One region of the Ruegeria sp. BF8 genome, then DNA from elsewhere that is predicted to be linked to it. Evidence: riboswitches for the same ligand, from Rfam matches in the RefSeq annotation. Region 1 holds a riboswitch; each other region holds the start of a gene.
The links. Region 1 has a riboswitch for cobalamin ahead of ACR0LD_RS15005 (DUF1636 family protein). Riboswitches for the same ligand answer to the same signal wherever they lie in the genome.
Positions count from the first base shown of each region.

Region 1 (7,013 bases):
TTACCCATTAATACGGCTAAGATAGTGAAGGGCTTGCTTGCAAGTTCTACTCCTTTGCCGCGCGCCTTCGCCGGTGCTCCGCCAGCTTCAAGCACCGTTTGGCTGATGATCCGCCAACGGGCCTCAACACTCAGCGTTTCAACAACAGAATAAAGAAGATCCCTCCCAAAAGACCCGTGACGACGCCAACTGGGATGTCCTCCGGGGCCATTGCAGTTCTGGCGACTACATCCGCCCAGAGCAGGAACAAAGCCCCAAGAATTGCTGACAGAGGGACGACGCGTCGATAGTCTCCGCCAACAAGGAACCGCACGATATGCGGAACCATCAGACCGACGAAGCCGATCATGCCCGAGAAGGCCACCATGACTCCGGTGATCAGCGCGCCAGCTGCAAAGACACCAAGCCGAAACCGCGCCACCGCAATACCCAACGAGCTTGCAGTCTCATCCCCGATGGTCATCGCGTTCAGCCTGGCGGCCTGAAGCCACAACCAGGTGCCGCATGGCAGCAGGATCGCCAGCGGGTAGATCAGGTATGACCATTGAGCCAACCCCAACCCGCCCAACATCCAGAACACGACCGTATGGGCCGCCTTGGGATCGCCGAGGAAAATCAGAATGTTGGCGCCAGCCATGATGACGAAAGACACCGCCACACCGGTCAGGACCAGGCGGTCCGCGCTTGTGGCGCCGGCCCAGCGGGCAACGCTCAGGACCGTCAGCGTGGCCGCCAGGGCACCCAGAAACGCCATGACCGGCACGGTCAGAAGCCCCAGAAACAAGCCGGTATGCAACAAGGCAAGAATGGCTCCAAACGCGCCGCCGGCCGAAATGCCCAGCAGGTGCGGATCGGCCAGCGGGTTTCTTGTGACCGCCTGGAGGGTGGCCCCGACTATCGCCAGTCCGGCCCCGACCATGACGGCTAGCAAGGCGCGCGGAAAACGGATTTCCCAGATAATCGCGGCGCGGCCCTTTGACCATGTCGGCTCGTCCGAGGATAGGCCGGCTTCGTGCAGCAACACTCCCCAGACGGTCTTGGTGGGCACCGAAATGGCCCCCACCAAGATCGCAAAGGACAAGGACACGACCAACACGACCAGCCCCACCAGCATCGCTGCCCAGAGCGGAAGTACCCGGCGCGCCTGCACTACGCGCATTTAGTTGCCGACCGAGGCAGCCGGGCCCCAAAAGCCATGGGCGAGCTTCCGAACCGCCTTTATGTTGCGCGGTCCGGGTGTGGCCTCGACATATTCCAGGACCACGAAACGATCGTTCTTGACCGCGTCCAGATCTGCAAATGCAGGATTATTGACCATGAAGTCCCGCTTCTGCTCGGCGGCGACGTCGCCATAATTGACGATCACAATGACTTCGGGGTTGCGATCGACGACTTCCTCCCAGGTGACGGTCGCCCAGCTTTTCTCGAAATCATCCATGATGTTGACGCCGCCTGCGGCCTCGATCAGAGCGGTCGGCATGGCATAGCGGCCGGCAGTGAACGGCGTATCCTCGCCGCTGTCATAGACAAAGACACGCAGCGGTTCGTCCGAAGGATTCAGGCTGAATGTGATCTCAGCAAGTTCGGCCTTATATCCCTGGACCAGCTTTTGCGCCCTGTCTTCGACACCGAAGATACGACCGAGGTTCAGAAGATCGTTGTACATGTCGCTCATGCTGGCTTTGGGCTTGTCGCCGATATGGATGCAGCTTTCAGTCAGTTCGTAGACTTTGATCCCGAAAGGTTCGAGCGTCTCTGGCGTCACCTCGCCACCCACTTTCATCCCGTAGTTCCAGCCCGCGAAATAGAAATCGGCATCTGCGCCGACCAGCACCTCTTTGCTGGGATACTTGGCCGACAGCTCGGGCAGCTGCTGCACTCCGGCGCGCATGTCCTCGTCCAACGTCTTCCAGCCGGAAATGCCGGTATATCCCACCATTCGGTCGGCCAGGCCCAGCACCAGCATCATTTCCGTCAGGTTCACGTCGTTCGAGATCGCCGCCTTGGGCGGTTCGTCAAAGGTGACGGTTCGATTGCAACTTTGCATGGTGGTTTCCGCGATCGCGGTATTGGCGGCCAAAGCCAAGCCCAGGACTAGGGTGGTCGGTTTCATTCCAAGCTTCCTTCTGGTTGGGGATTGGGGAGTTGATAGGTCAGGTGAGGTTTGTGACTGAGGCTGAGTTGCTCTTGCCGGGCGGTGACATCGAACGTGTCAGAGACAAGCCTGTCACTCAGCACTGTCTGGGTTGGGCCAAAGCCGCAGGGTCGACCGTTCTTCAGAATCAGAACACGGTCGCAGACATCGGCGGCCAGGTTCAGATCGTGCAGCGAGGTGACGATCGTCAGGTCGAGGTCCCGGATCAGCCGCAACACCTCTAGCTGGTTGCGGATGTCCAGGTGGTTGGTAGGCTCGTCCAGCACAAGAATCCGGGGCTCTTGGGCAAGGGCGCGGGCGACCATCACACGCTGACGCTCGCCGCCGGACAGAGTGGCCAGCCCACGGTCGGCAAACCCGTGCAGATCCATTCGGTGAAGCGCGGACTCGATGATCTGGTGGTCACGACTGCCGGGCGTGGACAGGCCTAACCGGTGCGGCACACGTCCCAACGCCACGACGTCGCGCACGGTCAGCGCGAAATCCGAGGGCTGCTCCTGCAGCACGGCGGCAACCTGACGCGCCAGCGCCCGGGGGGCCATTCTTTTGACGGACACGCCGTCCACCAGAATGTCGCCCGAGGACGGACGGTGATAGCCGTAGATCATCCGCAGAAGGGTTGTCTTGCCGGCACCGTTCGGCCCCACAACCCCCATGACCTGCCCGCGCATCAGCGCAAAACTGGTCTCGTGCAGCACCAACGGCGCTCGTTTTCGCGGCGCCCAGGTGACGGTATCCACCGACAGCAAAGGCGCGCTCATGAGGCGCAATCCGCATTTTCCGAAGACGCAGCCATCGCGGCTGGAATGCGGGCCAGCGTCGCGTGGCGAAGCCCGGCCGGGCGGTCGACCGAGCTGCACCATCCATCGCGCAACTGCTGGTACAGCCGGGCGAATTCCACCAATGCCCCGGTCTCTTCAGACGTCAGGCCGCCAAACAGGTAAGATGCCTTGCCCGGCGCGTGATAGGCGACGGTACAGGGTCGGGTGCACCCGGCCATGCAGGCCGCACCGGAAACGTCAAAACCTGCCAAACCGTCGTCTTCGGCCAGCGCGGCGCGCAATCGTCCGATCAGGTCAGGCCCGGGGCGTACGGCTGCGCCCTTGGGTCGGCAAGATAGGCAAACCGTGATGTGATGTGTTGATTGTCGGCTCACTTCGCCCTCCGCGAAATCGCGGGACGGAAAGGGAACCAGTCATGTCAGCGGCGCAAGCCGAAAATGCCATCTTGGCCTCCTTCCGGGACACCCCGCCCGGGTTGAGTTGCGTTTGATGATGGCAGGTCTCCTGACTCGCGATGTATGGCTTGCCCCGCCTTCCCAGACCTATCGGCCCAGTGGCATCCGGGGGTCGCACACCGCCTACAGTTGCGGGGGCAGTCACGGAATTGGCGTCAGAACGGCGCCGCACCGTATTCCCTTTTGCCCGACCGCCGAAACGATCGGGAACCATCAGCGCAAATCTCATCCATGAGTCGGGTTGCACTGTCAACGACGTTCTGGGCGGGTGCGTAATGGAGGTATCCAGGCGACCCTTCGGCACCACCTGAGCGACAGACCGGGCCGCGAATCACGTCGTTTTGACCAACTGGATTAAGATAGCTCGGAAGGTCCCGAAACACGGCGGCGCAAGCGGGCCGACTGCCAAGCCTCCGTGAGCGGCCTCGCCTTTTCCCTTTGAATGCAGAAGCCTATCGTTGGAAAGCGTACAAAATTTACGCGCGGAAAAATCATTGATTTATCCTGTGATTGATTCAAACATACGAATTCGACACAACTTTAGCTTTACCTCCGTTGTTGTCGCTGTCGCCCGTTTCGTCGGGCCCTTCCGACTGCTGGAGTGAGTGCTGGCGGTCGGAAGGCATTTTACGAAGATCAGCGTTGGGAGGACGCAGTGCCGGGATTAAATTTACGAACCCTTCCGCGAAAGTTCGCACCGGTTTTTACCCATAATGTCATAACATCAGCACGCTTTGTTCACGGTCCCGGGGATCGGCAGAATATCTGTCTGCCAGCCATGTCATTGGCCGCAAAATCGGGGACCGCTTAGACGTGAGCGCGCAAAATAAGACCACCTATTCCAAAAGTATCAACAAATCTGTGAGGAGAAGAAAATGATTAACAAAGCTATGATGATTTCAGGCGCGACGTGTTTCGTACTGCTAGCGGCGTGTGACGACACCAGCACGTCAAGCGCACCTGCCGAACTGACCCCCGCCCAACAGGCGTGTCTGCGAGACGTGGCCAAAACAACAAACAATTCGCAAGTGGTCGTGCTCTCATCCGCGTTCAGCGAGGCTGGAACACAAGTTACCGTTGGGGTTGGAGAGGATCGGGCTCCGTGGAATTGTATTGCCTACAGTGATGGCGCGACAGCTGGTATCGAGTTCCTGGGCGACGAAGGCGCGTTGTGACCGGTTTGATGCGTAGCCGAAATCGGCTGCGCAGCACTGGCTTGATACGCTGAGGTCCGGCTTGGTCTGCAGAATAACCATCATCGCGTTCGCGACCCTTTACCTGTTGGCGTTGTTTGCGTTTGTGACGGGCACTTTTGGCTGGTTTGGACAGGAACGAGACCCATTGTCCGGCGTATTCCTTTTGCCGCTGGGTCTGCCTTGGGTCCTTGCGGTGGACCTTTTCTCAGAGTCGGCCAAACCGTGGCTCGCGGCGATTGCACCGGTGCTCAACCTGTTGGCACTGGTTTTGATATGCAGATGGGCACGTGGTTTGCGCCAGGAATGAAGGCGGAACTCTTTCCCGCAAAATGGGAGGAAAACATGGGAAAAGTGATCTTGGGGCTTGTGATCGGGCTCATCCTCGGCGTGGTTGGAGCGATGACCTTGGGCGGCGGGGCCGCGATGGGTGTCGGCGTTGCGACAGGCTTGTCCGCCGGTGTGTGCACCACATTGAAGGGAGCTCAGGCCGAGAACCTGATCACTGCCGAGCAAGCAGATCAGATCCTCAATCGCGTGAACTCCGAGATGGCATCATTGCAAGGAATTGAAACGACGGACGAGATCGTCGGCAGCGCACAGGCATGCGATGAATTTCTGGCAAAGTTGCGGGAAGCGAAGTGAGGTTTCTGCTCACCGGAAACATAACATTTACGATAGACCGACAGAGGACCTGCTTATGAAACGCAGTTTTTGGAATTTTTTCACACCCGCACTTGCGATCAGCGGAACGGCCGCCCTGGCCATGTCAGACGCCGACGACGCGTGTATCGACCATCTGCGACAGGTCGGTGGACCGGACGGTCAATCCGGTACGATCGAAAGCTCACAGTTCTCGGAAGCCGGCACGCTCGTCATGCTGCGTGACGCCGGCGGAACACTTTGGCGCTGCATTGCGTACAAGGACGGAAGCATTGGCGAGATGTCGGTTGTCGAGGCGATGGATGATGGTGGCGGAGCCATGGACGGCGCTTCCGGGTCTACAGGTAGCCAGCGCGTCACATTCGATGCCGGATCCACCGGCGCCGAGCTCGTCGGCCAACTCGCGCCAGGGGAATCGCAGCAATACGTTCTTGGCGCGAAGAACGAACAGTTCCTTTACGTCCGCGTTGCTCCCCGAAATGGATCCTTGGACTACGTCATTCGCAACCCCGATGGGTCTGAATTGCTGGGATTGATGTCTGCGGACAAGGAGTATCGCGGACAGCTGTGGCAATCCGGCGATCATGTTGTCGAGGTCATCAACCGCGGCAACTCTGCCGTCGACTACAACGTCATTTTTGGAATTGAGTAGGTGATCGACCTGAAACCCTGAACCGCATTTCCAAAACAATCAGGAAGAACAGATGAAATCCAAGACCTTAGTGGCGATCGGCGCGGTCAGTGCCTCTGTGCTTGCAGGATGCGACGAAAGTGGCGGATCAGTGGAAGCAAGTGCACCGATTGTGGGCAGTTCCAGCGATCTGTCGTCATTTGAAGGGGCAAGAGCAGGTCAGGCTGAAATGGGCATTCAAAGTCTTGGGTTTGAACTCATCCGAAGCGAAGGGCTGACCTCGTACTGGTTCAACAAGGAGACCGGTGCCTGTGCTCGGATCACGACATCTGAGGGAAGATACTCGGACGTAGCGATGCTGCCGTCAGGTGACTGCTGACACACATTTATCAATCCCAAATCTGCAAAAAGGAGCTCCAACTTGCATTTCGACCTGGCACATGCGGCGATTACCGTTGTCGCCTTGATCATCACCAACCTGGCCTTGAAGTCGGCTGGCGTGATCAACGAAGAAAACAAACACCAATGGAACTGGAAAGTTTTTCTGGCCTACTTCGTGGTCATATTTATCATCAATCTGGTGTGGCCGATCTAAGGCTTCAGGGCGGGAACCCAAACGCCGACCTGACCTGATTACCGTGAACACGCCTCTCCGCGGGATTGCCGGCAGGAAAAGCGTGAGCATCGCCGGCTGAAAACAGAAAGGAATACGCATGCGGTTTTTGACGTCCCTCATATTCATCGGTGTTCTGGCAACTGCGGCGAATTCTGACGTCACCAGTCGAAACGGTGGCCCAAGCAACAGCCAGATGCTCTCAAAGGGCAGCGACGGAGGCGTCGACGGCGTCGCTTTCTTTCGCCCAGTCCTAAGCGGCGTTTTGTATCGCTCTGGCTTCAGGGGCGGCGACAAGGGTCGGACGGGCTTGAGCAACGCTCAGCGCGAAACACTGTGCGATGAAGGGTTTTCAGCCGGGTTTTACGCGGATTTCGGCAAGAACACTGAATACGGCCGAACCAGTTGTGGAAACGGATCCTTTGACTATCAGAACGCCAGATCGTCCCGCCCCGGCAGTGTCATGGCCGCCGTACACGAGGTGATTGAGGACCCTGGAAAGGGTCCTGTCCTGGTGCACT
Region 1 covers NZ_JBQFTL010000004.1:272,902-279,914, forward strand. The annotation lists gene ACR0LD_RS14990 (FecCD family ABC transporter permease) at 131-1,159, opposite strand; gene ACR0LD_RS14995 (ABC transporter substrate-binding protein) at 1,160-2,113, opposite strand; gene ACR0LD_RS15000 (ABC transporter ATP-binding protein) at 2,110-2,916, opposite strand; gene ACR0LD_RS15005 (DUF1636 family protein) at 2,913-3,311, opposite strand; cobalamin riboswitch at 3,415-3,622, opposite strand; gene ACR0LD_RS15010 (hypothetical protein) at 4,268-4,567, shown strand; gene ACR0LD_RS15015 (hypothetical protein) at 4,931-5,230, shown strand; gene ACR0LD_RS15020 (hypothetical protein) at 5,286-5,900, shown strand; gene ACR0LD_RS15025 (hypothetical protein) at 5,953-6,258, shown strand; gene ACR0LD_RS15030 (hypothetical protein) at 6,301-6,474, shown strand.

Region 2 (7,013 bases), on a different contig from region 1:
TCGTTGCCACCCCGCCTGCGAAATGTTGGTCGGGTTGCCGCAGCGCGCGCAAAACCTGTGCGTCTCGTGCCAGCCGATCACGGCTTTGGCGGTGGCTGCCAATTCGGCGTCCCGGGCCGACAGCCGGGTCATGATCCGACGAAGCTCGGCGAACACGTGGCCGACGGGCAGCCCCGGATGCTGCTGTTCGGTTCGGTCCACGAACGCTCCAACGCCCGACAGGTCCAACCCGTCGGCAGACCAATTCGAAATGTCCATTGCAAACAGCGGCGCACCCGCATCACTGCGCCCCAGCAAGATCGGTTGGTCAATCGCCCCGCCGGGTCCGTTCTCAACCAGATCGTGGTCTATCGGAACCAAGGCCAACTGGTCCAGCGCTTCGCCCATGACCAACGGTTTGCCCCGCCACATAAGGATGCACCGCGCCGTAGTATCGGACCGTGCTGCCTCCAAGGCTCTGGCATCGGTACGGATCTGCGCCGCCCGGTCCAGTCCAGAGCCGCCAAATGTCACGCTTTCCGCCCGTTTCATGCCTGTCCCTTTGGAATTTGCACAAGGGCTGCCACGACTTGGGCACTGGTGCAATGGGAATTCACACTCGCAAAAAGCATCGTTGTCGCAAAGGACGCATGGAAGCCCTGACGATTACCTGTATTCTACCTTTCAGTGAAAACGTATGCACAACAGCACCTAAAAGAAGAAAATTGGCTCTGAAATCCTCCCTGCTTCAGGTACATCCCCACCTAAAAACCGCGCACATCCGGATTCTTGCGACGACCGATCTGCACATGAATCTGACCAGTTTCGACTATTATGCGGACCGGCCGGAACCAAGTGTGGGCTTCACCCGAACCGTCAGTTTGATCCGCTCTGCACGTCAAGAGGCGGAAGAGGCGAATGCAACTGTCCTGCTGTTCGACAACGGCGATTCCCTTCAGGGGACACTTCTGGGTGACTGGGCGGCCGAACAGACCGACGCTACCCACCCCTTGATGTCCGCCTTTGGGCGCCTGGGCTACGACACAATTGCGCTGGGGAACCACGACTTCGGCTTTGGTCTGCCAACTCTGGGCCGAATCGTTTCTCGGGCACCTTGCCCGGTTTTGTGCAGCAACCTGCAGTGTCTGACCGGGGTCGCGCCCTGGCAGAAACAGGCCATCCTGACCCGTCATGTCCACATCAACGGCCAAAGCATTGCTGTCCGAATTGGCGTTTTCTCGATCCTGCCGCCGCAGACGGTGAAGTGGGAAGCACTACAATTGCAAAGCCAGGTCGTAGCCGAGGATGCCGTCTCCACGGCGCGCCGGATGGCCGAGAATTTGCGTCGTCAGGGCTGCGACCTGATTGTGGCTCTTGCACATTCCGGCCTAGGCGAGCCCGACGCCGCGCCGATGTCGGAAAATGTGGTCGCACAGCTTTCTGCTCTGGACGGTATTGATGCAATCGTGGCCGGACACACGCACCTGACACTGCCCGACCCAAGCGATGGTAACCCGCAGCTGGCCAGACCCTTGGTCATGCCCGGATCAGCGGGGTCGCATTTGGGGGTGATCGACCTGACGCTTGCCGTGAACGCCACGGGAGAAGTGAGAATTGCTGGTCACAGCGCGCATCTGCGCGCGATCTGCCCGGGCGGGGCTGAAACCGGCGCTCGGGTCGTTCCTGAAGACCCTGAGATGGTCGAACTTTTTGCCGCCGCCCATAAGGCGACCCGCAAAGCCGCTGCCCAGTCGGTGGGCCGGATCAATCGTACCCTGCACAGCTATTTCACCTTTTGCGGGGTGGATCAGGGGCTGAACTTGGTCGCCGCAGCACAGGCGGCAGCCCTGCGACCGGTTCTGGCCGGAACGACCTTTGAAACCCTCCCTGTTCTGTCCGCAGCCGCACCTTCGAAATTCGGAGGCCGGGCCGGACCACGGCATTACACCGAAGTCCCGGCTGGCGATGTCACCGTAAGGCATGTCTCGGACTTGCATGTGTTTCCAAACCAACTGGCCGCCATGCTGCTGGATGGCCGCCAGATCGCCGAGTGGCTGGAGATGTCGGCTGCCCAGTTTTCCCAACTTGGCAACAGCGACGAGCAGGTTCTGATCGACCCCGAGGGCACCGGGCACAATTTCGACGTGCTGCATGGGGTGACCTACAGGTTCGATCTGACCCAGCCCGCGCGATATGATTTAGGCGGCCAGTTGATCGACACGTCCCATTCCCGCCTGCGCGATCTTGCCTTTCAGGGCCGCCCCGTCGATCCGGATGAACAATTCGTCGTTGCATCAAACAGCTACCGAGCCAATGGCGGCGGCAACTTTCCCGTCCCAGACCCGGCCCGCCTGATCCCGGTGCCGCCGCTGAGCCTCCAGGGAATCTTGCGCGACTACCTGGCGGGACGATTGGGTCCGGATCCGGTGGAAAACACCGCCCAAAGCTTTTCCTTTGTTCCGCAGGCGGGCCGGTCCGTGATTCTGAAGACCGGGCCACGCGCTGCAAACTACCTGCACGAGCTCGACCACTTTGCAGCCACCACCGACGGGCAGGACGCGCGCGGGTTTCTTAGGGTACGCCTGTCTTTGTGACGGGTTGCCAAGCGGGTGCGTGATGCCTATATCGGCGGTCGAGAGGTTGGCGCGGGCAAGCGCCTCGCCAACCTGGTCAGGTCCGGAAGGAAGCAGCCACAACGAGCCCCGCTTGGGTCGATGTCCAACCTCTCACTTGACGCCGCGCCGCGTATTCGGCCCGGTCAATCCAACCTCTGCATTTCGTCGTTGTTCCTGAAAACCGCGCTTGCGGGCGGGTCAGGCGATCAATCGCGGCCAAACGGCACTGCTGCGCCGGGCGAAGGCGCCGATATGACCGATTTCGGACAGTCCGAAATCCTTCGGCTGCAACAAATGCCGACGGGCGGTCGGACCATAGAGTTCAGCCAGCCGCCAGACGGCGGGCGGTGGCACAGTCTGGTCATCCTCGAACGCAATGATATCCGCCGTGGCGTTCGCCCGACTCCAATCCGCTTGGGGAAGCGTGTCTCCCAATTCGGGCAGATAGCTGGTGGGCGATGTACACCACTTGCGCCATTGCCAATAGACGCCCGCCGGCAAATCGGCTCCGAATCCCAGAAGTTTCCCCGGCAGGTACCCCAGAAGACGCACCAGAGGTGGCACGTGGCCATACCAGAACAAAGTCGCCAAGCCCTTGTAGGGCCACGGGTGATCGGCCACCGTCACCAAACCTGCGCACACACAGATCATCCGGTCGATCTGTTCGATTTCCGGTTGCAGCGGACCCAGCATTCCACCGACCGAATGCCCGATCACCCACAGTTTTGCCTGCGGGTATCGACGGCGCATCTCGGCACGCGCTGCGGGCATGTCGATCAGCGCCCAGTCCGCCATCGTGGCCTTCGAGTCTTTCAGCCGCTCGGTCAGCGAATGCTCGAAATCCCGGTAATCATATGTCAGGCAAGCCATACCGCGCTCGGCGGCCAGCCAGCGAGCAAAGTGCTGATAGTAGTCACGTGGCACTCCCGTTGCGCCGTTCAGCACAACAACGGTTTGCGGCTCGACCGCCGGAGTGTAAAGCCGCGCCGCCAGCTGGGTCTGGCCCGACGGAAACTTAAAGTCTTCCACGTCAACCGCGTGCTGCGAATCCAACATCTTTGCCTCCAAACACTCTGGACCGATCGGTCTAATACTTTGTGTCTGGACCAATTGGTCTAGGCCTGTCAATATTTGGCCTGCATGACCCAACGTCCACCAAACACCAAAGATCGCCTGATCGTGACTGCCGCCCGACTGTTCCAGCGCTCGGGCTATAACGGTGTCGGTCTGGCGGAATTGCTGGCCGAAGCGCAAGCCCCCAAGGGTTCGCTTTATCACCATTTTCCAAAGGGCAAGCCGGATCTGGCCCTGGCGGCGGCCAGTTGGGCCTCGGACGGGATGTTGAGCATGATCGCTGCGGCATTCGACGACGCCGCGGATTTTCGCGACGGGGTCACCACCCTGTGCCACAAGATCGCGAAGCTGTTCGACACCTCGGCCCAATGGGAGACCTGCCCGATCGCCGCCACCCTGTTCGAAAGCCCCGACAACCGCGCGTTTCGGGAACATGCCGACCGTCTGTATGAAAGCTGGATCATCGAAGTTCGAAACCACGCCGCGCGGTTCGGAGTTTCCGACCCTGAAAATGCTGCGGACACCCTGTTCATCGTGATGCAAGGCGGCTGGCAATTGGCCCGTGCCCGCAGGGATTCGAATGTGCTGCGCAGACTGCCTGATCTGTTCCCTTGGAACTCACTCCGGCAACCGGGCTGAAACCGTCTTGACTCGATCCCGGATACACCGCTAGCGATGAGTGGATGGTTCCCGTGCCGTTTCGGTCCGGGATGAAAAGGGAACACGGTGCGGTCCAACCCGGAACTCCGGAGCGGACCAAGGCCGCGACTGCCCCCGCAACTGTAGGCGGAGAGCGATGCCTAAATACCACTGACCGCAAGGTTGGGAAGGTCGGCAAAGCAAAGACCCGCAAGTCAGGAGACCTGCCATCAAACGTGAAACCGAAACTCGGACGGGGTGTCCGGGCAGGGTCTGGCCTTGAAACCGGCGTCTGTCCAAATCCACCTCGCCCAGCGCGCGGAGGGCGCAACATGATTTGGAAGACCGATACCCATGAATTCGCGGCAACCATCTGCCAGCGCACCGGAAAGACCTGCCCGGCATTGGCGCGCATGGCACGGGCCATCGCGCAGGCAATGGCGACGGCGCAGGCCGCTACATCCCCCGACTTCCAAGTGGAAGGCAGTAGCGAACTGGCCCATTGCGAACATGGCTGCACGGCGCGGTTCGATGCACGTCCCGAACGGATCCGCGTGTATTGCGGAGCGGCCGCCGACATCCCGTCCGACTGCCTTGATACCTACGCCGACATGCTGTTTGACGACCAGAGCGACGCCCTGCCTGCGCAGGTCATCAGTGATCGACCCTGTGCGATGCTGCAGGCCACGGCGATCATGCCCGTGGTCAGGGCCGAGCGCGAGTTCCGCGCAACCGCCTGAATGTCAGGTCGCCAGTGCCTCGCGCGCTGGGGCGACGGCCCAGTCCATCTGAGCATCAGTCTCAACCGCGCAGGGGCGTACGGCCCGCAGGCGTTTCAGGGCCTGTTCCGGCTGCTCGCCGCTCTCGATCATCAAGCGCAGAACAACCATGCCAGACCGCCCACAACCGCCCCGGCAGTGGACCAGTACCCGCCCGCCGCCCGACAGCGCATGGCGGGCGGCGGCGCTGACTTCGGGCCATCGGCCGGATATCTCGGTCGACGGCGCCGAGAAGTCGGCGACCGGAAGATGCGCCCACCGACAAGCGCGCCGATGAATGTCACAGCCCAATTCGCCCGCACCCACAGAAACCAGTTCGGCAAGGGTTGTCATCGAAATCACCAGCCCCGGCGCCCAGGCTGAAATCAGGTCCAGGTCTCCCTCATAGTCGCCGCCACCGCCGGGAACCGAGGTCAGGGCCAGCGTACCGCCGCCCACCTGCAATGCATGAACCACAAGATTTGTCATCAGACGTTCCCCCCGAAACTGGCTGATTGAACTTGATCCGCGCAGTATGCCTCACACCGCGCGCTCGCCAAAGCGAAAAACCTGCACCGGTGCTGTGGACGCGGGGCACCTGGAACTCTACCCTGCATCGTCAGTACGAATCCGTCAGAGCAGACATGACCACACAGTCCAGCCCCGCCTATCAGGTTCTCGCCCGAAAATACCGCCCGGAAACCTTTGCCGACCTGGTCGGTCAGGATGCCATGGTGCGCACGCTGAAAAACGCGTTCGAGGCGGACCGGATCGCGCAGGCCTTCATCATGACCGGCATCCGCGGCACCGGCAAGACGACCACGGCCCGGATCATCGCCAAGGGCATGAACTGCATCGGACCCGACGGCAATGGCGGCCCAACGACCGAACCCTGCGGCCAGTGCGAGCATTGCGTGGCCATCATGGAAGGTCGCCATGTGGACGTGCTGGAAATGGACGCCGCCAGCCGCACCGGCGTGAACGACATCCGAGAGATCATCGACAGCGTGCGCTATCGCGCCGCCAGCGCGCGGTACAAGATCTACATCATCGACGAAGTCCACATGCTGTCGACCAGCGCCTTCAACGCGCTGTTGAAAACGCTGGAGGAACCGCCCGAGCATGTGAAATTCATCTTCGCCACGACCGAGATCCGCAAGGTTCCGGTCACCGTGCTGTCGCGCTGCCAACGGTTCGACCTGCGCCGGATCGAGCCCGAAGTGATGATCGGCCTGCTGCGCAAGATCGCCACCGCCGAGGGCGCGGAAATCTCGGATGACGCGCTGGCACTGATCACCCGCGCCGCCGAAGGCTCGGCCCGGGATGCGACCTCGCTGCTGGATCAGGCAATCAGCCATGGTGCCGGCGAAACCACCGCCGACCAGGTGCGCGCGATGCTGGGACTGGCCGACCGGGGCCGCGTGCTGGACCTGATGGACATGATCGTGCGCGGCGATGCGGCCGGGGCCCTGACCGAACTGGGCGCGCAATATGCCGAGGGCGCCGACCCGCTGGCGGTGTTGCGCGATCTGGCCGAAATCACGCATTGGGTCTCGGTGGTGAAGATCACCCCCGACGCAGCCGAAGATCCCACCGTCTCGTCCGATGAACGCACCCGCGGCCAGCAGATGGCCGAGGCGCTGCCGATGCGGGCGCTGACCCGGATGTGGCAGATGCTGCTGAAGGCACTAGAGGAAGTCTCGGCCGCCCCCAACGCCATGATGGCCGCGGAAATGGCGGTGATCCGCCTGACCCATGTGGCCGATCTGCCCAGCCCGGAAGAGTTGATCAAACGCCTTCAGGACAGCCCTCCGCCGCCCGTCGGCGGGCCGGGGGGCGGCGTTCCGGTTGCCGGCAACACCGCCCCGCCCGTGACCGCGACGGCCTCGGCCCATGCGCCCACCCCGCGCGGTGTGGGCGGCGCGCCCACGGCGGCGTTGGCCCAAGA
Region 2 covers NZ_JBQFTL010000003.1:539,003-546,015, reverse strand. The annotation lists gene nudC (NAD(+) diphosphatase) at 1-531, opposite strand, end outside; gene ACR0LD_RS13310 (5'-nucleotidase C-terminal domain-containing protein) at 705-2,573, shown strand; RNA gene ffs (signal recognition particle sRNA small type) at 2,613-2,711, shown strand; gene ACR0LD_RS13300 (alpha/beta hydrolase family protein) at 2,793-3,650, opposite strand; gene ACR0LD_RS13295 (TetR/AcrR family transcriptional regulator) at 3,774-4,307, shown strand; cobalamin riboswitch at 4,336-4,553, shown strand; gene ACR0LD_RS13290 (hypothetical protein) at 4,640-5,047, shown strand; gene ACR0LD_RS13285 (protein-tyrosine phosphatase family protein) at 5,051-5,554, opposite strand; gene ACR0LD_RS13280 (DNA polymerase III subunit gamma/tau) at 5,710-7,013, shown strand, end outside.
Region 2: it holds a riboswitch for cobalamin, as region 1 does, so the genes downstream of both, ACR0LD_RS13290 (hypothetical protein) here and ACR0LD_RS15005 (DUF1636 family protein) in region 1, are expected to answer to the same signal.

Region 3 (7,013 bases), on a different contig from region 1:
GCGGGGCGAGCATCTGTGGGACATCGGCGGCGGCAGCGGATCGATCGGCATCGAATGGCTGATGTGCGACCCGTCCCTGACGGCCACCACGATCGAGCCGCGCGCAGACCGCGCCGCGCGAATCCGCGCCAATGCCGACGCGCTGGGACAGGATCGGTTGCAGGTCATCCACGGCCGGGCACCCGATGCGCTGGACGGCCTGCCCTTGCCTGACGTGGTGTTCATCGGCGGTGGGCTGAGCGACGCGCTGCTGGGCTGGCTTGCGGCCAACCTGCCCTCGGGCACCCGGCTGGTCGCCAACGCCGTGACGCTGGAAAGCGAAGCGGTGCTGAGCCAATGGCACGCCAAGCTGGGCGGAGACTTGCTGCGGATCGAGCTGGCGCAAGCCGGCGAGCTCGGCCCCCGGCGCGGTTGGAAATCGGCCTATCCGGTCGTTCAGTGGAGCGTGACCCTATGATCGTGGCCGGGCTTGGATTTTCGTCCACCGCGACCTGCGCCAGCCTGCGGGCCGCGTTCGACCGCGCCACCGCCGGGCACGCGGTGGACGCGCTGGCCACCGCCGCCGACAAGGCCGGCCATCCGGCGCTGGCCGAATTTGCCGCCGCCTGCGCCCTGCCCCTGCATTTCGCGGACCCGGCCGATCTGGCCGGGCAACGCACGCTCACCTGCTCGCCCCGCAGCCGCGCCACCCATGGCACCGGCAGCGTGGCCGAAGCTTCCGCCCTCGCCGCCGCCGGACCGGGCGCGCGGCTGCTTTCACCCCGACAGATCTCGGACGACCGGCTTGCCACCTGCGCGGTCGCCATCGGAGGACAGACATGACCGTTCATTTCATAGGCGCCGGACCGGGCGCCGCCGACCTTCTGACCCTGCGCGGACGCGACATCATCGCCGCTTGCCCGGTGTGCCTGTATGCCGGGTCGCTGGTGCCCGAGGAGATCCTGGCCCACTGCCCCGAAGGCGCCCGGATCGTGAATACCGCGCCGATGGATCTGGATCAGATCATGGCCGAAATTCAAGCCGCCCATGACGCCGGTCAGGACGTGGCCCGGCTGCATTCGGGCGACCTGTCGGTCTGGTCGGCGATGGGCGAACAGATCCGGCGCCTGAAACAGATGGGCATTCCAGTCAGCGTGACCCCCGGCGTTCCGTCCTTTGCCGCCGCGGCAGCCGCTTTGGGCACCGAACTGACCCTGCCCGGGCTGGCGCAATCGGTGGTGCTGACGCGGACGCCGGGGCGCGCCTCGTCCATGCCCGCGGGCGAAACGCTGGAAAACTTCGCCCGCACCGGCGCCACGCTGGCCATCCACCTGTCGATCGGCAATCTGGACAAGGTGGTGGCCGACCTGACTCCCGCCTATGGCGACGATTGCCCCGTGGCTGTTGTGTACCGCGCGAGCTGGCCGGATGAGCGGATCATCCGCGCCACGCTGGGCACGTTGAAGGACTCGCTGGACGAAAGCATCTCGCGCACCGCGCTGATCCTGGTCGGGCCGGCACTGACCGGTGATGGATTCGACGAAAGCTGTCTGTATTCAAAGACCTATGACCGTCGCTATCGTCCGCAAAGCGCCGACAGCCCGTGGTCGAGCTGGAGTCACGGCGATGACTAACCCGCCCGGACTGCTGATCTCGGCCCCATCCTCGGGCACGGGCAAGACCACGGTGATGCTGGGCCTGCTGCGCGCGTTGGCCGAGGACGGGCTGACGGTGCAGCCCTTCAAGAGCGGTCCCGACTACATCGACCCGGCCTTTCACCGGGCGGCGGCGGGGCGGGCCTCGTTCAACCTGGACAGCTGGGCGATGGGCGCGCCGTTACTGGGCGCGATTGCGGCGCAGGCCGAAGGCGCCGACATCGTGGTGGCCGAAGGGTCGATGGGCCTGTTCGACGGGGTCGCAAAGCCGGGCGAGCTGGGCCACGGGTCCAGCGCCGAGACCGCGCTGCGCATGGGTTGGCCGGTGGTTCTTGTGCTGGATGTGGGCGGTCAGGCGCAATCGGCCGCCGCTACGGCGCTGGGGTTCCGGATGTACAACCCCGACCTGCCCTTTGCCGGTGTGATTCTGAACCGCTGCGCCAGCCCGCGCCACGAACGCCTGACCCGTCTGGGGATGGAGCGCGCGGGCCTGCCGGTTCTGGGCGTATTGCCCCGGCGCGGCGACCTAACCCTGCCCGAGCGGCATCTGGGCCTGATCCAAGCGGTCGAGCACCCCGATCTGGAAAGCGCGATTGCCGGCTACGCGGCCTTTCTGCGCGCGCATGTGGATCTGGAGGCGATCAAGAGGGCGGTCTCCTCGGGCCCCGCGGGGCCGTCGTCGGCCGCGCTGTCGCGCCCTCCGGCGCAACGGATCGCACTGGCCCGGGACGCGGCGTTTTCCTTTACCTATCCGCATCTTCTGGAAGGCTGGCGGGCGGCCGGGGCCGAGATTCTGCCGTTCTCTCCGCTGGCGGACGAGGCGCCGGCCCCGGATGCCGATCTGGTCTGGTTGCCCGGCGGGTACCCCGAACTGCACGCCGGAACCCTGGCTGCGGCAGACCGGTTCCTGACCGGCTTGCGCAATCATGCCGAAACGCGGCCCGTGCATGGCGAATGCGGCGGCTACATGGCCCTGGGCGAAGGGCTGATCGACAAGGATGGCACCCGCCACCGGATGGCCGGGCTGCTGGGTCTGGTCACCTCGTACGAGAAGCGCAAGTTCAACCTGGGCTATCGCCGGGCCGAGTTGCTGGCCGACATGCCCGGGTTCTCGGCCGGGACCGCGCTGCGGGGGCACGAGTTCCACTATTCCTCGATCGTCGAGCAGCCCGACGCGCCCTTGGCACGGGTTTTTGACGCCGAAGGCGCCGAAGGTCCGCAGACCGGATCGCGCCGCGGACATGTCACCGGTACGTTCTTCCATCTGATCGCAAAGGCCAGCGCATGAGCGGTTACGTTTCCTTCATCGGGTCCGGTCCCGGCGACCCGGAATTGTTGACCCTCAAGGCCGTGGACCGGCTGCAAAAGGCCGATGCGGTACTGTTCGACGATCTCAGCAGCGGGCCGATCCTGAGCCATGCGCGCAAGGAGGCCGACCTTGTGGGCGTGGGCAAGCGCGCCGGGCGGCCCTCGCCCAAGCAGGACCATGTCAGCCGCCTGCTGGTCGAGTACGCCCAGACCGGCCAGCGGATCGTGCGGCTGAAATCGGGCGATGGCGGCCTGTTCGGACGGCTAGAGGAGGAACTGGTGGCCCTGCGCGCTGCCGGGGTCGCCTACGAGATCATTCCGGGCATCCCCTCAGCCATTGCCGCGGCTGCCGCGGCAGGCATCCCGCTGACCCGGCGGCTGACCGCGCGGCGCGTGCAGTTCGTCACCGGCCACGATGTCAGCGGGAAGCTTCCCGAGGACTTAAACCTGCCCGCGCTGGCCGACCCGGGTGCGACGACGGTGGTGTTCATGGGCAAGCGCACCTTTCCACTGCTAGCCGGCGCGCTGCACGCGCATGGGCTGCCGCTGGATACCCCCGCGCTGATGGCCGAGTCGGTCTCGACGCCTGAGCAGTCGCTGCACCGGTCCACCGTCGGTGCCTTGGCCGAGCGCCTGGGTTCCGAGATCGGCACCGCGCCAGCGCTGATCCTTTATGGTCCGCTGGCGGAGTTCGACGATGATTGATCTGGTCTTGATCGGGATCGGCACCGGCAACCCGGACCACGTGACCTTTCAGGGCGCGCAGGCGATCCGCGCGGCCGATCTGATCCTGATCCCGCGCAAGGGCGCCAACAAGGCCGATCTGGCCGGCGTGCGCGAGGAAATCATCCGCAAGGTCACCGGCACACCGCCCCAAATCGCCTATTTCGACATCCCCGAGCGCCGGTCGCAAGATGGCTACCTGCGCGGCGTGGATGAATGGCACGACGCGATCGCCCTGCGCTGGCAGGAGGCGATGGCCCGGCACCCCGACGCGCGCACCGTCGCCCTGCTGATCTGGGGCGACCCGTCGCTCTATGACAGTTCGCTGCGAATCGCGGCGCGGCTGGACCCGCAGCCGAACACCACGGTGATCCCCGGCATCACGGCGCTGCAGGCGCTGACGGCGGCCCATGCCATGCCAATCAACGAGATCGGCGCGCCTTATCTGGTCACCACCGGCCGGCGCATCCGCGACGAGGGCTGGCCCAGCGACGCCGATACGGTTGCGGTGATGCTGGATGGCGAATGTTCGTTCCAGATGCTGGACATGGCCGATTTTGACATCTGGTGGGGGGCTTACGTGGGTATGCCCGAGCAGACCCTGATCAAAGGTCCGCTGGCCGATGTGGCCGATGAGATCCTGCGCACCCGCACCGAGGCCCGCGCCTGGCACGGGTGGATCATGGATATCTATGTTCTGAAAAAGCGCGGGAATTGACGCGAAAGGTCGCAAATGGCGATTGCGCCACAGCGGCATTCACGTCTAAATGGACGGGTCTGGTCCTGCCGGAGACATCCGGATGCTAAGAGGGAATTTGGTGCGGCCTGCGCGCAGGTCAAATCCGAAGCCGCCCCCGCGACTGTAAGCGGTGAGCCCTGTTCAACCAGCCACTCCCGATCCGTTCGGGGGGAAGGCGAACAGAGGCGCTGACCCGCAAGCCAGGAGACCTGCCAGGCGAACAATGAAACACCGGCCGTCGGGTGCGGCGGCACAGGAGGACAGAAAATGACGACACAAACGCAAACCGCATCAACGGCACGCGCTGGCATTCTTTCGGCAGTGTTCGCGGCAGCTCTGGGCCTGGGGATCATCACCCTGGCCGGTCACGTTCAGGCATCGGCGCTGCATGACGCCGCCCATGACGTGCGCCACGCAACCGGCTTCCCCTGCCACTAAACCAATGTTCAGTCGCATTCTGACCAGCGCGTTGTTCGCTGGTGCTGCAGCCGGGTTGATCGTCGCCCTGCTGCAGTTGGTATTCGTGCAGCCCGTGTTGCTGCATGCTGAACTGTATGAATCCGGAGAGCTGGTGCATTTCGGAGCCGAGGCCGTCTCGGCCCATCCCGAGCTGCCGGGCATGTTCTCGGACCTGACCCGCGACGGGTTGAGCGTGGTGTTCACCATGCTGACCTATACCGGCTATGCGCTGGTTCTGGTCGCCCTGATGTCGCTGGCCGAGGCGCAAGGCCACCCGGTTGACGGGCGCACGGGCGTGCTATGGGGGCTTGCCGGTTTCATCGCCTTTCACCTGGCGCCGGGCTTCACCCTGGCCCCCGAGGTTCCGGGCGTTGCAGCAGCCGATGTGTTTGCGCGGCAGATCTGGTGGTGGGCAACCGTCGCGGCCGCTGGTGTGGCCATGTGGCTGATCGCCTTTGGCGGCGGCATCGTCAGCTATCTGGTTGCGGCCGTGCTGCTGATGGCCCCGCACCTGATCGGCGCGCCGGAACCCGACGTGTTCACCGGGCCGGTTCCGACCGAGATCGGGGCCCTGTTCGCCGCACGCGCCTTCGGAGTGGGCCTTGTGGCCTGGGTGCTGCTGGGTTCGTTTGCCGGGTATTTCTGGCAAAGCGAGGGCAAGCGCGTCGAAGCCGCGGCCTGATCCCCGAAATCCCACGACCCGCCGGCGCTCAACCGGCAGGTCATTTGCTTTTCAAGGAAACACGATGACACGCTCGCTTGCTCTTTTCGCGATCGGTCTGGTCTTTGGCGGGGGCGCCGGGTTCGTGCTGGCCGCGGCCAACGGCGTCACCTTCGACGGCCACGACCATGCCGACCCCGCCCAACATGGCGGCCATCACGCCGAGGCCATGGCCCATGACCATAGCACCGCCATCAACCTGCCCGCCGGACCGGACGCGCCGGGGCTGGAGATCGCCGTCTCCCCCGACCCGATGGCGGGTTGGAACCTGCATGTGATGCCAAAAAACTTCCGCTTCTCGCCGGAGAACGCCTCGCTGGACAACAAGCCCGGCGAAGGCCATGCGCATGTCTATGTAAACGGCGTCAAGCTGGCCCGGCTTTATGGCAACTGGATGCACATTTCGGACCTGCCCAAGGGCGACACTACCATCGAGGTCTCGCTGAACGCCAACAGCCACAGCCCGCTGGCCGTGGATGGGGTGCCGGTCAGCGCCTCGGTCACGGTTCAGGTGGACTGAAACGCGGGGATCCGCGCCCGCAGACACAAGCGAAGCCGCCCGCACGGCCGGGCGTCTTCGATCCAGCCATTCGGGCTGTTCAGAATGGTCCGGCAGGTCGCCGCAATGTCATCGGCATCGGCAACCGGATCGATCCCCGAAAACACGTAGGACGCCAGGCTTTCCCCCTGCATCGCCACCACGGTCGGCTCGTCGCAGCCGCTGAAACAGGCGTGCTCGGCGATCTCGATCTGCCCGTCCAGTCCCGCAGCGCGCAGGGCGTCCGATACGGCCTGACGCTCGGCCGGCAAGTCGCGCTCGCCCGCGCAGCTGCTGCAGATCAAAACACGCATGCCACTCGCCTGCCTTTTCCGTTTCACACTGTCGCTTGTGCGGGTTTCGCACCCCCGGCGCAAGCCCGCCACCCACGATATTGTGACTGTACGCACCCGGGAATTCGGGAAGACTTGGGCCAACCACGACCTGGAGAGCCCGTGATGAAACATCTTGTGTTTTTCCTCGGCCTGCTGGCGCTTCCCGCGCTGGCGGCCGATATCGAACCCCGGCCGGGTTGGGCCGTCCACCCGACGACCAAGGCCTATGACGCGCTGGTGGCCGACACGATCGCGGCGGTCAAGGCAAACGGGATGGCCGTGGTCACGCAGGCCGGGCCCACCAAGGCCGCCGCCGCGCGCGGCATCACCATTCCGGGCAATCGGGTGATCGGCGTCTTCAACAACGACTATGCGGTGCGGGTTCTGGAACAATCGGTGCCCGCGATGATCGAGGCGCCGATCCGCCTGTACGTCACGGAAAACGAGGACGGGACCGCGACGCTGTCCTACAAAACGCCCACTTTGGTCTTTGCCCCCTACAACGGTGGCTCCGACGCCTTGCCCGCGATTGCCGCAGAGTTGGACGCCAAATTCG
Region 3 covers NZ_JBQFTL010000001.1:379,903-386,915, reverse strand. The annotation lists gene cbiE (precorrin-6y C5,15-methyltransferase (decarboxylating) subunit CbiE) at 1-457, shown strand, start outside; gene ACR0LD_RS01860 (cobalamin biosynthesis protein) at 454-822, shown strand; gene cobM (precorrin-4 C(11)-methyltransferase) at 819-1,613, shown strand; gene ACR0LD_RS01850 (cobyrinic acid a,c-diamide synthase CobB) at 1,606-2,922, shown strand; gene cobA (uroporphyrinogen-III C-methyltransferase) at 2,919-3,647, shown strand; gene cobF (precorrin-6A synthase (deacetylating)) at 3,640-4,383, shown strand; cobalamin riboswitch at 4,427-4,635, shown strand; gene ACR0LD_RS01835 (CbtB domain-containing protein) at 4,672-4,842, shown strand; gene ACR0LD_RS01830 (CbtA family protein) at 4,847-5,545, shown strand; gene ACR0LD_RS01825 (hypothetical protein) at 5,610-6,104, shown strand; gene ACR0LD_RS01820 (DUF1636 family protein) at 6,092-6,436, opposite strand; gene ACR0LD_RS01815 (DUF302 domain-containing protein) at 6,581-7,013, shown strand, end outside.
Region 3: it holds a riboswitch for cobalamin, as region 1 does, so the genes downstream of both, ACR0LD_RS01835 (CbtB domain-containing protein) here and ACR0LD_RS15005 (DUF1636 family protein) in region 1, are expected to answer to the same signal.

Region 4 (7,013 bases), on a different contig from region 1:
CGGGCGCCTCGTCGCGTTCCGACAGCGCCCGGACCGCCTGTCCGAACAGCGCTGAAAGGGTCGGGAACACGTCGCGGAACAAGCCCGAGACACGCAGGGTCACGTCCAGCCGCGGGCGCTCCAAGTCAGTGATCGGCAGAACCTCGATCCCGCTTACGCGCTCGGACCCCGGATCCCAGACCGGTTTGACGCCCAGCAGGTGCAATGCCATTGCGAATTCCTCGCCCGCCGTCCGCATCGTGGCCGAGCCCCACAGATCGACGATCAGGCCCTTGGGATAATCGCCTTCCTCTTGCAGATGGCGGCGCACCAGTTCTTCGGCCAGCTTCACCCCCTGCGCATAGGAGGCGCGGGTGGGGACCGATCGCGGATCGGTGGTGAACAGGTTGCGCCCGGTGGGCAGCACGTCGGTGCGCCCGCGATAGGGCGAGCCGGACGGGCCAGCCTCGATCCGTTTGCCGGCCAAGGCATCCAGCAGGGCCTGCCGTTCGGTCTGTGCTGACGCGGCAGTATCGAAATTGCCCGCAACCTGCGGCGCGCGGCCAAAGACGTGCAGCCCGTCGCCGAACTGGCTTTCCTTGATGTCACAGACGAAGCGGTCGATGCGGGTGATAGCCTCGGCGGTGCTGGTGGCCTGATCCAGCCCCAGATCGGCCTCGAGCCCGATGGCCTGCGCCTCATCACGGATATCGGCCTGCAACCGGTCGCGCCGTTTGGGGTCCAGCCCGTCGGCGTTCGAGAACTCGTCCAGCAGCGATTCCAGCCGCACCATGCGGTCGGGCGTGCTGCTTTGCTTCATCGGCGGAGGAATGTGGCCCAGCGTCACCGCCCCGATCCGGCGCTTGGCCTGCGCGGCCTCGCCCGGGTCGTTCACGATGAACGGGTAGATCACCGGCAGATCGCCGATCAGCGCCTCGGGCCAGCATTCCGCCGAGAGCGCCACCGATTTGCCCGGCAGCCATTCCAGCGTACCGTGGGCGCCGATATGGATCAGCGCATCCGCGCCCAACCCGTGCCGCAGCCACAGGTAGAAGGCTACGTAGCCGTGCCGGGGCGTGCGCGACAGGTCGTGGTATTCGTCGTCGCGCAGTTCCGGAGTGCCGCGTTCGGGCTGTAACGCCACCAGCGCCTTGCCGCGCCGAAGCGCGGTGAAGTGGAAGGCCCCATCGGCACAGGTCGGGTCGTCCTCGGGTGCGCCCCAGACGGTTTCCAGATCGGCGCGCAACGCCTCGGGCAGTTGCGCCAGCGCCGCGCGGTAGGCCGAGACCGGCCAGGAAATCCGGGCGTCCAGCAGGGTATCGGCAATCGGTTCGGCGGGGGCGGTGTCATAGCCGGCGCCCTGCAGGTCGGACAGGATCGCCTCGGCCGAGGCCAGCGCGTCCAGCCCCACCGCATGGGCCATCTGCCAGTCTTTGCCCGGATAGGTGGACAGGACCAGCGCGGGGACCTGTTGCGCCTTTGGTTTCTCGGCCAGGTCCACCCAGGCCATCGCCCGGTCGACGATGGCGGTGATCCGGTCGGGCTCGGGTCGGTGGGCGAAACGGGAATATTCCAGATGCGGGTCGCGCTTGCCCGGCTCCTTGAACGAGGCGACACCGGCTGTGATACGCCCGTCCACCTCGGGCAGGACCACATGCATGGCCAGATCGGCGGGCGACAGGCCGCGTTCTGCCTCGGCCCAGGCCTTGCGGCGCGAAGTGGCCAGCGCGACCTGAAATACCGGCACGCCCGCCACGTCCAAGGGCGATGTGCCCGACGCGCCCTTGCCCGAAAACGAGGTGGCATTGATGATCGCCGAGGGCGTCATCTCGGGGATAATCTCGGCCAGCCATTCCGCCGCCGCAGGCGCCTTGAGCGAGGGCGCGAACAGCCCTACCGCCTGATGACCCCGCGCGCGGATTTCTCGGATCAGGGCCGCGACCGGCGCGGTATCGGCCGCGGTCAGGTAGGCGCGGTAGAACGTCACGATGATGCGCCGGCCTTCGCCCGCGAATGCGTCCTCGGGCGCAATCACGCCGCGATCCGGGCACCACGCGCCGCAGTCGGGCAGAGTCTTAGCCCCCATCACCGGCCCGGCATAGAGCCCCGCCGCCAGCGCCATCTGCGCCAGCGCCGCCTGCGCGGCCACCTCGCCGCCGGTGTCGCACAGATGCGCCAGCCGCCGCAGGGTCGAGACCGGCAGGGTGGAATAGTCGTCCAGCCGCGGATCCTCGCGCCCGTCGGCGGGGAGCACCGCCAGCGCGATGCCCTTGGCCTGCGCCAGCGCCAGCACCTGCTGCAACCCGTAGGACCAATAGGGCACTCCGCCGATCAGCCGGATCAGGATGCCCTTGGCACCCTCCAGCGTCTGCTCGACATAGGTATCGACCGACAATGGGTGCTTCAGCGCCGTCAGGTTGGCCAGCCGCAACGAGGGCATCCGCCCCTCGGGCCCGCCGCCGCGATGCCAGCCGGCCGCGAAAGCACCCAGGTCGCTGTCCGAAAAGGACAGCACCACCAGATCCGCCGGGCTCTGGCCCAGATCGGTCGGGGTCTCGGTTTCTTCGAGCCCGTGGCTTTCGCGGAAGACGACGTGCATCGGTGCTTACTCGGCGGCCTCGGTGACGCCCGTCAGGATGCCGCGGATCTCGGCCTCGTCGATGTCGTCATGCTCGGCGATGACCACAAGGCGCGAGCGGCGCTCTTCCTCGGGTTTCCACGGGCGGTCATACTGGTGCCGCACCCGCGCGCCGACCGCCTGGACCAGCAGGCGCATCGGCTTGCCCTGAACGGCGGCATAGCCCTTGACCCGCAGGATGTTCAGCTCGTTCGCCAGACGCTCGATATTGGCGACCAGCTGCGCCGGGTCGGTCTGTTCTGGCAGCTCGACCACAATGCTTTCGAAATCGTCATGTTCGTGGTCGTCATGGCCATCGTGATGCGAGGGGCGGGCGTCCATGTCGTCCTCGGCTGCGGCCTCCAGCCCCAGCACCACGCGCACGTCCACCGCACCCTCGGCCACTTCGACCACGGGCAGGGGGCGGGGCGCCTCGGCGGCGATGATCTCGCGCGCCTTGGCCACGCCTTCGGGGCCGGCCAGGTCAGGCTTGGTCAGCAGGATGATGTCGGCGCACGCGATCTGATCCTCGAACACCTCGGACAGGGGCGTTTCGTGGTCGATCGAGTCATCGGCCATGCGCTGGGCATCCACCGCCGCGACATTCGGGGCGAAGCGGCCTGCGGCCACGGCCTCGGCATCGGCCAGAGCGATCACGCCGTCCACGGTGATCTTGGAACGGATGTCGGGCCAGTCGAACGCCTTGAGCAGCGGTTTCGGCAGGGCCAGACCGCTGGTTTCGATCAGGATGTGATCGGGGCGCGGGTCGAGCGCCATCAGCGCCTCGATCGTGGGGATGAAGTCATCGGCCACGGTGCAACAGATGCAGCCATTGGCCAGTTCCATGATGTTTTCCGCCGGGCAGTCGGGGATGGCGCAGCTTTTCAGGATCTCGCCATCGACGCCCACATCGCCGAATTCGTTGACCACCACGGCCAGCCGCTTGCCCTGCGGGTTTTGCATCAGATGGCGGATCAGCGTGGTCTTGCCCGAGCCGAGAAAGCCGGTGATGACGGTGACGGGAAGTTTTTCGAGGGTGCTCATGCTCAGGCTCCAATCGGGGGAATGCGGGCGGCGCAGTTCTTGCGGAAATGTTCAGGGCGGTCGCGCCATTTCACAAGGCCATCATCGGAGGCCAAATATTTGGTGGCGCCTTCGACGATGATCTCGACATGGTCGGATTCGTTCAGGTTTTCATAGACGAAGGTCCAGCGCGACGGCCCGCCGCGCAGAACGATAGAGCAGCCCTGATCGCAGTTCGACAGGCATTCGACCGGCTTCAGGGTGATGCCCGCGGGCAGGTCGGCGGCTGCCAGTGCCTTGTGCAGCAGCGTGCCGGGGCGCTGGGCGTCATCCTCGATGGGTAGCCCGCGTCGGCAGGTGGTGCAGACCAGCAGTTCAACTGGTGTGGTCTCGGTCACGTCTCTCATCCCCCCTCACTCGGTTGTCGGGGGACGGGGTATGCGCGGGCCACGTTGCGGACATGGGCCCGACACCGGAACACCCCGTCCGGTTTGTCTTCGGGCGTTGGCAGGTCTCCCGGCTTGCGGATGTCAGAGCGGCGCTCTGTCGGATGTCCCGCCTTCCCGGCCAGCAGCCAGTGGCATTTGGGCACCCTCTCCGGTCACGGTCGCGGGGGCGGCTGCGTTTGACGGAAAACCGCTGACGCATTCCCTTTTCATCTGCTTGCACAGACACCAACGCAAGCGACATGCGGCACGGGCAGGGGGGTTGTCAAGCGCGCGGGGCCAAGTGCCTCGCGTCGGATAGAAAAAGCGACTTGCCGGGATCAATCCGCGGCATCGCCGGCCAGCCGGTCGCGCAGCCAGGCCAGGAACAACTGGGCAGGGATGGACGGAGGCGCCGCGCTGACGCTGCGGATCAGATAATGCGACTGGGCAAAGGGAATCGCCGGCCCCGCAACCCGGATCGGCGCGCCCTGGGCGATGGCGTTGCGCGCGAACCGCTCCAGAACGGTGGCATAGCCAGCGCCGGCCATCACCAGTTGCAGCGCCGTGACGGTCGTATCCGCCGAATTACGCGCGGGGCGGTCGGGCAGGTCGGTGCCCGTGGCCTCGAAGTACCGCGCCCAGTTGTCCTCATACCCCAGAATGTGAATCAACGGGCCGTTTTGCAGGTCTGGCGCCGGGTCCTGCGCCCGGCAGACGGGCACCAGCCGTTCCGAGCACAGCTGTTCGGCCGCAACTCCGGGCCAGTCGCCATAGCCCAGCCGGATTTCCACGTCCACATCCGCAGGCGCGGCCGAGTCGTTCCAGATATGTGACACCAGCCGCACCGGGATCTCGGGGTGCTGGGCGCTGAACGCGGGCAGCTCGGCCGCGATCCAGTAGGTCATCGTCGATATCGCCGCCCGGATGGTCAGCGCCTGCCGCGAGGCGGGGCCGAACAAGCTGTTGGTGGACAGCGCAATATCCGACAGCGCCCGGCGCACGGTCAGCGCATAGGACTGGCCCAGCTCGGTCAGCGACAGGTGTCGGGCGTTGCGGGCAAAAAGCGGCTGCCCGAGGTCCGCCTCGAGCGAGCGGATATGCAGCGACACCGCCGTCTGGGTCAGGCCCAGTTCCTGCGCGGCGGTGGTGAAATTCAGATGGCGGGCGGCGGCTTCGAAGCTGCGCAGCCAGGCCGGATTGGGCAGGCGGTCCATTCAGCACCAAAATATTTTGCATCTAGATCGACTTTTTATTCGTTTCTTTTGTTGCAGGGCAACGGAAATACTCAGGCCAACGAAAACGCGCCTGCAGGAGGGCAGAACATGAAGGTCGGGTTCATCGGTTTGGGCAATGTGGGGGGCAAGCTGTCGGGGTCGCTGCTGCGCAACGGTATCGACCTGACGGTACACGACCTGAACCCCGATCTTGTGGCGGAGTTCGCCGCCAAGGGAGCAAAAGCCGGTGAAAGCCCGGCCCAGATGATGCGCGATTGCGATGCGGTCATCACCTGCCTGCCGTCGCCCGCTGCCTCGGACGCAGTGATGCAGCAGATGCTGCCCGAGGTTACCCACGGTAAGATCTGGATGGAGATGTCCACCACCGACGAGGCCGAGGTCAAACGCCTGGGGGCCATGGTGATCGAACGCGGCGGGGCGGCGGTGGACTGCCCGGTTTCGGGCGGGTGCCACCGGGCGGCCACGGGCAATATCTCGATCTTCGCGGGCTGCGACCGGGCCACGTTCGAGCGTATCCTGCCGTTCCTTACGACCATGGGCCGGCGCATTCTGCATACCGGCGATCTGGGCACGGCCTCGGTTCTGAAGGTGCTGACCAACTATCTGGCCACTGCCAACCTGATCACCTGCGCCGAGGCGCTGGTGACCGCCAAGGCCGCCGGGATGGACCTGAACACCACCTACGAGGCGATCAAGATTTCGTCCGGCACGTCCTTCGTGCATGAGACCGAAAGCCAGGTGATCCTGAACGGCTCGCGCGATATTTCCTTCACCATGGACCTGGTGAAAAAGGATATCGGCCTGTTCCAGGAGGTCGCCGACCGCGTCGGCGTGCCGTTGGAGATGAACCCGTTGATGATTAAGATCTTCGACGACGCCATCGCCCGCTATGGCGCGCGCGAGCTGTCGCCCAACGTCATTCGACGGCTCGAGGATGCAACCGGGCTGAGCATTACCGCGCCCGGTTTTCCGGCCGAGATGCAGGACGATGAACCGGAAGAGCCGGGGTATGAGGTGATTCCTCAAGGCCGAAGCACAGTTTGAGCCGACGGTCAGCGCAAGGCACGCCCTTTCCGGGGGGGCTCGCATGTACCGACCGCGTCGCTGGTGACCCAGCGCGGACTAAATCCTTGCCCGGAAATTACTGGTTAGCTCGGCTGCGCTAACCATCTCCGCGCGTATTTTGGCGTTTCGTATCAACAAACTGGTCCAGGCGACTATCACAGGACCAGAGAACAGCGATGCAATGCGAGGCTGGAAAGTTGGAGGCGAGTACCGGAATCGAACCGGTGTACACGGATTTGCAATCCGCTGCGTCACCACTCCGCCAACTCGCCTTTTCAAGCAATTTCAATTACTTGACGTGGTGCAGACGCGGTTCTAGCAGCTTTCCCGAACAACGTCCAGAGGGTTGCTGAAAATTCCGCCGACCACGGCGTTGGATGGTCGGTCAGCGCAGTGGCAACTTTTGTCGCGGCCTGCAATTTTTGCCGGGCTGGCCGTTGCCGGGCGGGATCGGATGTGGCAAAAGCCGAGCAACCATGGGAAATATACGAGCGGTCACATGACGGATTTCGCAGCCCGACGCCACACGATGGTAGACACTCAGATCAGGCCCTCTGATGTCACCAAATTCCCGATCATCGATTCAATGCTGAAGGTCCAGCGTGAGAACTTCGTGCCGGATGCCAGTCGCGAAGTGGCCTATGCTGGCGACCTGATCGACCTGGG
Region 4 covers NZ_JBQFTL010000001.1:392,322-399,334, forward strand. The annotation lists gene cobN (cobaltochelatase subunit CobN) at 1-2,578, opposite strand, end outside; gene cobW (cobalamin biosynthesis protein CobW) at 2,585-3,640, opposite strand; gene ACR0LD_RS01905 (DUF1636 family protein) at 3,643-4,026, opposite strand; cobalamin riboswitch at 4,109-4,313, opposite strand; gene ACR0LD_RS01910 (LysR family transcriptional regulator) at 4,386-5,261, opposite strand; gene ACR0LD_RS01915 (NAD(P)-dependent oxidoreductase) at 5,370-6,326, shown strand; tRNA gene ACR0LD_RS01920 (tRNA-Cys) at 6,546-6,619, opposite strand; gene ACR0LD_RS01925 (protein-L-isoaspartate O-methyltransferase family protein) at 6,847-7,013, shown strand, end outside.
Region 4: it holds a riboswitch for cobalamin, as region 1 does, so the genes downstream of both, ACR0LD_RS01905 (DUF1636 family protein) here and ACR0LD_RS15005 (DUF1636 family protein) in region 1, are expected to answer to the same signal.